DNA from 2 places in the Micrococcus sp. IITD107 genome. Region 1 is predicted to be linked to the other one. Evidence: predicted binding sites of a transcription regulator. Region 1 holds the regulator's gene; the other holds the start of a gene.

Evidence for each region. The regulator LexA, encoded in region 1, represses DNA repair genes until DNA is damaged. The targets are predictions, from matches to a motif close to TCGAACANNTGTTCGA.
Region 2: the regulator LexA is predicted to act here: its motif matches at 1,691-1,706, upstream of ACEXHE_RS12275 (HNH endonuclease signature motif containing protein).

Annotation. Positions count from the first base shown of each region.
Region 1 is NZ_JBHFFN010000001.1:107,874-111,287, forward strand. It holds gene ACEXHE_RS00510 (ATP-dependent DNA helicase) at 1-1,095, shown strand, start outside; gene lexA (transcriptional repressor LexA) at 1,073-1,831, opposite strand; gene ACEXHE_RS00520 (LysM peptidoglycan-binding domain-containing protein) at 2,065-2,403, shown strand; gene ACEXHE_RS00525 (Ig-like domain-containing protein) at 2,515-3,414, shown strand, end outside.
Region 2 is NZ_JBHFFN010000008.1:51,806-55,219, reverse strand. It holds gene ACEXHE_RS12275 (HNH endonuclease signature motif containing protein) at 1-1,653, opposite strand, end outside; gene ACEXHE_RS12270 (ABC transporter ATP-binding protein) at 1,965-3,414, shown strand, end outside.

The sequences.
Region 1 (3,414 bases):
CGCGCCGTCAGCCACGCCGCCCGGCAGGCACTGAGCGACTCCAAGCCCACTGGAGGGGCGTCGTCGGGAAGCGGGGAGTCCCCCGGGGGAGCGGACAGCGGCCGACAGATGGCCCGGGCCCGCCTGCTCACCGTCCTGGAGGTTGCCGACCGCATCCTGGCCGCGGTGCCGGACACCGAGCACCCTGAAGTGGTGTGGGCCAGTCGGCCCGGTCACTTCGAACCGGGCGTGGGATGGGTGCCCGGGGACGAGACCGCGCCTCCCGTGCTGTACGTGGCACCCCTGTCCGTGGCCGGGAAGCTGCGTGAGGGACTGTTCGGACAGGCGACGGGTGTGCTGACCTCGGCCACACTCGCGGTGGGGTCCTCCTTCGACCCGGTCGCCGGATCGCTCGGACTGATGGGGCAGGGAGCACCTCGGTGGACCGGAATCGATGTCGGCAGCCCCTTCGACTATCCACGTCAGGGGGTGCTCTACGTGGCTCGGCACCTGCCCCGTCCCGGTCGCACCGCCAGTCCGGAGTCATGGGACGAGCTCGAATCCCTGCTGCGGGCATCCCGCGGCGGGGCCCTGTGCCTGTTCTCCTCCAAGAGGGCCGCCGAGGATGCCGCTGAGGCGATGCGCACCCGGCTGGGGCCATCACCGCAGATCCTGTGCCAGGGGGACGCGACGCTGTCCGCGCTGGTCCGCCAATTCGCTGCGGAACCGGACACCTCCCTGTTCGGCACGCTCAGCCTGTGGCAGGGCGTGGACGTGCCCGGTGAGGCCTGCCGACTGGTGGTGATCGACCGGATTCCGTTCCCGCGCCCGGACGATCCGTTGGCCACGGCCCGCTCGCGGGACATCGCCCGTCATGGCGGCAACGGTTTCATGGCGGTGTCCGCCACGCACGCGGCCATCCGTCTGGCCCAGGGGGTGGGACGTCTGATCCGCACCCAGGAGGACCGCGGCGTGGTGGCCGTCCTGGACCCCCGGCTCGCGACCGAGCGCTACGGCGGCTACCTCCGCTCCACGCTGCCCGACTTCTGGGGGACCACCGACCCTCAGGTGGTCAAGGGCGTCCTGGAGCGGCTCAGAGGGCCCGCAGCACCGTGACGACCTTGCCCATCACGGTGGCGTGGTCGCCCAGGATGGGTTCGTAACTGCTGTTCTGCGGCAGCAGCCAGGTGTGTCCGTCCCTCTGGCGGAAGGTCTTCACCGTGGCCTCGTCGTCCAGCAGGGCCGCCACGATCTCACCGTTCTGTGCTGAGCTCTGACGCCGCACCACGACCCAGTCGCCATCACAGATGGCCGCGTCCACCATGGAGTCTCCCGAGACCTTCAACATGAACAGCTCGCCTTCACCGGTGAGCTGACGCGGCAGCGTCATGACGTCCTCGACCTGCTGGTCGGCCAGGATCGGACCACCTGCGGCGATCCGGCCGACCAACGGGACCGGCACGGCCGAGCCCTCGACGGCGGCCGTGTGCAGAGCGGTCACCGTGGCCCCACGGTGCTCGGTGGTCGAATCGCCCGGCTGGACGGAGCCGGATCCCAGAGGCGTGGATCCATGCTGCACGGGTGCGCCGTCGGCATCCAACAGCACCTCCATGGCCCGGGGTCGGCCGGGGTGGCGACGGATGTAGCCCCACTTCTCGAGCTGGGAGAGCTGGTGGGTCACCGAAGACAGGGACGCCAGTCCAGCGGCGTCGCCGATCTCGCGCATGGACGGTGGATAACCCTGGTGGGCGATCGCCGTGCGGATCGATTCCAGGATCGCCCGCTGGCGCTCCGTCAGGGGGTGCGGCCCCTGTCCATCGGTCTGTGCCTCGGCGCTGGTCCGGCCTGCCATAGGGATCGTCCTTATCTCGTCCGTGCTGCCTGGTGATGTGCTTCTCGGTCGGCCAGCGGTGGTTCCACTGCTGCCTGACCGTTGGATCTGACGCTACGTGAGCGTGGCCCCAGATTCAAAGATATGTTCGAACGTGTCTTGTCCGCGTTCGAACGGATGTGCTAGAACAGGAACACGTCATCCGAACATGCGTTCGATGCGTCCGGACCTTCCGGGCAGAAAGGCTGATCACCATGAGCACCACCCGTACCGCGACCGACATCCGTCTGAACCGTCGAGGCCGCTTCTTCCTGCACGGACTCCCGGTGATGATCCTTGCCGTCCTGATCACCGCAGCCGCGGTCTTCTTCGGATCCACGGCCCTGACCCCGGCCGCCGCCTCCGGCGATCAGGCTCCGGCTGCCGTGGAGACCCATCTCGTCGGCTACGGAGAGACGCTGTGGTCGATCGCCGGTGAGATCGCTCCGGAGCGTGATAGGACGACCACCATCGAGCAGATCGGCGCCATGAACTCTCTGACGGACAGCGAGCTGCAGCCCGGTCAGCTGCTCTACGTTCCGCAGTTCGGCTGATCTCCGAGGGCGGATCCGGGTCGGATCAGGCGGGGGCCCCACTCACCTACACTGGATGAGGCGACCGTGGGTGCGGTATGTCATCAGTCTGATGGGGGAGGACCGACACCGATGGGAGCATGGGGCCGGGGCTGGCGGGGAGCATCGAAGCCGGCGGCCTTCTCAGCGGTCGGAGCCCTGGTCATCGCCGGATCTGTCCTGTATCCCGGCATGGAGACGGCGGATCTCGACCTCCACGATGGAGCCATCTGGGTCACCAAGGAGGACAACGGGTTCATTGGGCATCTGAATCATTCCTCCCACATCCTGGACGGAGGATTCCGCGCCCCCTTCGAGAACTACTCGCTGCACCAGCAGGACGACCACGCCGTCATGGTCGATCCGGCCAGCGGTGCCCTGGTCTCCATCGACGCCTCACTGATGTCCTCAGGCGACCAGACCATGCTCCCGGCCACCGAGCACTTCGCACTCGGCGGGGGGTCCTTCTCAGCCAACTCGGCCGAGGACGGGACCGTCTTCGCGGGGACCTTCACGCCAGCTCCCGTCCTGTCCTCGGAGGACCCGCTGTATGAGGCCGACGGCGCCGTGGCCAGCACGACGACGACCACGGGGACCGTGCTTGTCGCTGACCTCGCCTCCGCAGAGCTGATCAGCTTCGTCGCCTCCGAGGACGACAACGCCTGGGAGGAGTCCTCTCGCGAGTCGCTGACAGCGCTCGCCTCGATGACCTCCCCGGTCGTCACAGCCGTTGGAGACACCGGCGTCGTCGTGGATGCCGACTCCGGGACGGTGGTCTGGCCTGGGGGTCAGGTCCAGGACGACCGCCTGGTCGGGGCCGTTCCCCAGCCGGCCGGACCGAACTCCGGTGTCGTGGGACTGGCCACGTCTGCCGAGCTGCTGAGTGTGCGACTGGAGAACGGATCGGTCACCTCGGTGCCCCTGTCCGCGCCGGACGACGCTGCCGCCGGGGCCCTTCAGCCGGGCGGATCCGCAGACGAACGCACGATCACC
Region 2 (3,414 bases), on a different contig from region 1:
GGGGCCGTCATGGATCCACTCCTGGACGTGGTGGGCTTCGCACCAGGGGGCGGGGATGCGGCACCCCGGTGCGGTGCAGCCGCCGTCGCGGGCGATGATCGCCTGCCGCAGGGGCCCGGTGAAGAACCGCTCGGCCATCCCCACGTCCAGGACCTCTCCCTCGCCGCCGAAGACGACGGGGAGGAGGTCGGCGTCGCAGGCCAGTGCCCGGATGTGGGTGGGGTGGATGGGTCCGAGGAAGGTGGCCTCACTGATCCCACTGGCCTGTCCGGTGCGCAGCACGGTGGTGGGGGCGGGAAAGTCTGGCGGTGGTGAGCCAGGCGGTGAGATCCCGGGCAGTTCGGCCTGGCCTGGCGGACTGATGGTTCCGGGAGAGTCGGATCTCGGCGCTGCCGGGTGTGGACCCACTGATGCGTGGCTGGCCTGCACCTGGCCGAGCAGCTGCTGGTAGTCGATGTGGACCATCACCTGCGGGCGGGTGCCTCCGGTGTTGGGCAGCCCGTTGCCGCTGGTCATGCGCAGCGCACCCTGGAGCGCGGAGATGAGTCCGTTCATCTGCTTCTGGGCCACGCTGCGTGGATCGGTGGGCAGCTGGTGGATCTCACCGGGGTTCTCCGCATCGGGGTCCGGGTCCATGGCCGCTGCCGTGAAGAGGTCCTCGACCGGATCGAAGGGACCACGAGCCCGGGGGTTGGTGGCCGCTTCGGCCACGGTGGTGATGATCTCATGCTCCAGGTCGTCGGCGGTGATCAGCCAACGGTGCAGTCCCTGCCGTTGGCCTTGGTAGAACAGCCCTCGCCGGTGGTCGTAGTCACCGTCCACCGGCTCGTCTCCGTCTGGGTTGAGCACGGACTCGGCCAGCCGAGCCCAGCGGGCGCAGACCCTGCGCACGCCGTCCGGGTCCAGGGTGCGGGCCTCTCCGGTCAGCATCGCTTCACCTTCGGCCAGCACAGTCTCGATCAGCTCCGGTCCGGCTGGTCCCGCCTCGGCCAGGCCGCGGACCTTCTCCATGATCGAGGTGATGTGGTCCGCCGAGGCCCAGGCCACGGCGCGATCGGCGGTGGCCGCCGCCAGTACGGAGTAGGTCGGTTCGGTGGCGGGCTGCCCCAGCGCGGCCGGAGCTGCAGTGAGGTGCCCAGCCCGGCTCAAGCGGGTGCGGGCGGCCTTCAGCTCGATGTTCAGGCTCTGACGCAGGTAGTCCGCTGGGCAGCGGAAGGCGGTCATCCCGGCTGGCATGCCCAGCACCCGGGGCCGGATCGACTGATCGAGGTAGGCGCGTTCGGCATGGCCGGCCAGCTGCATCTGCACCCGGGCCACCGCTCGGCTGATCCGTTCCACGTGCTGGTTGGCCTCCGGCAGCGACGGGGTGGTCACGGGCTCCAGCGGCACGAGTGCAGGCGATGCCTCGGGCTCAGGTGGCGGCAGGTGGGCGCCCCAGTCCGCTCCCGGGTGCTCGGGCACGGTGAGCTGGCGGAACTGATCCACGGCCTCCGGGGCCTCCAGGCGACGGCCCAGCTCGACCAGCGCCGTCTGCGCGCGGTCCATCAGCTCGTGCAGGGACAGCTCCGACAGTGGGCTCGCTGACTCGATGCTGCGCACGGGGATGACGGCCAGGGGCGCGCGGGAGCCTGAGTCGGTCAGCTGTGCCGTCATCCTCACCACCTCTTCCGTGTGAACACCTGTCCGCTGTTCGAAGATATGTTCGACTGCTTCCATTCGACCACGAACCACGGACGGGATAAAGGGCCGGCCGAAATCTGTGGACAGCCACCCGAGACAGGTCACCTGTGCAGGAGTCGACCCCGGGGAATCCACAGGGTGGGGACGGTTTCCGGTGCTCGGCTGGTTCTCCGCCGACGCTCGGTCAGCCACGGATCTTCCCTCTGCCGTCCACCCACCCCACGACCCGCCGGAACGCCACGGGACCAGGAACAATCCACCCCCTCCCGAGGTTGACCACCACCGTGAGATCTCTGGCGCGCATCCTGTCCTTCACCCGCGAACTGACCCCGCTCTACGTGGGGATCGTCGTCGCGGCGGTGATCACGTCTCTGCTCACCCTGGCCGTCCCGTTCATCACCGGCGCCGCCACGGATCAGATCGTCGCCGGGCTCAACGGCAGCCAGACCGTGGACACCACCATCGAGGCCGTCCTCTGGCTGGCCGGGGCCTTCCTGGTGGTCGAGCTGATCTCCACCCTGGTCAGCTCCGTGGGCGGCTACTGGGGCGATGTCATGGCGGCCCGGATGCGCACCATCCTCTCCACCCGCTACTTCGCCCAGCTGCTCGCCCTGCCCCAGCGCTACTTCGACAACGAGCTCACCGGCAAGATCACCTCACGACTGAACCGCTCCATCACCGAGCTGACCCAGTTCCTGAACTTCTTCGCCAACAACGCCTTCACCATGCTGATCACCACGGTGGCAGTCCTGGTCATCTCGGCGATCTACTGGTGGCCCCTGGCGGCGCTGCTGGCCACCATCTTCCCCATCTACATGTGGCTCACCGCCAAGACCTCCGTGCGCTGGCAGGCATTGGAGAAGGAGAAGAACCACGAGGTGGACGTGGCCGCGGGCCGCTTCGCCGAGGTCGTGGCCCAGATGCCGGTGGTGAAGTCCTTCGTCCAGGAGCCGCACGAGCACGCCGGATTCAGCCGGCACTACCACCGCATCATCGGCGTCACCCGCACCCAGTCCCGCTACTGGCACGGGATGGACGCCTGGCGCCGCGCGGCCCTGAACCTGGTGTTCTTCGGCCTGTACGCCCTGATCTTCATCCGCACAGCCACCGGCGAGTTCTCCGTGGGAGACATGGTCATGCTCATCCAACTCATGGCCATGGCCCGCCAGCCGGTCACCTCCATGAGCTACCTCGTGGACGCCTCCCAGCGCGCCATCGCCGGGTCCACCGACTACTTCGAGGTGATGGACCAGCGTCACGACCGCCAGCCCGATCCCCGCATCCTCGCCGCCATCGGTCCGGTGGAACAGACCAACACCACCACCCCGACGACGGCCGCCTCGCCTGACGCATCCGGCTCACCGGAGGCCTCGCCTCACCCGGCCCCCGCCTCCGGCGAGGAGAACGCGTCGGTGCGTGCCGTCGTCGGGAAGCCCTCCTCACCGCGGGCCGAGCTGGAGGTGAGCGATCTGCGCGCGCTGCGGGCCAGCGCAGTGGCCGGGCAGGACGGGCCGGGCAGTCAGGAGGCCGTCCCGGCGGTGGCGTTCCGGGACGTGACGTTCGGGTACGAGGATGGTCCAGACGTGCTGCGGGGCATCTCCTTCCACGTGGGGCAGGGCGAGAAGGTGGCGCTGGTGGGCGAGTCGGGCGGCGGCAAGTCCACGTTGGCCAGCCTGTTGATGGGACTGTATCCGGTGCACTCCGGGGCCGTGGAGGTGTTCGGGGCGGATGTGG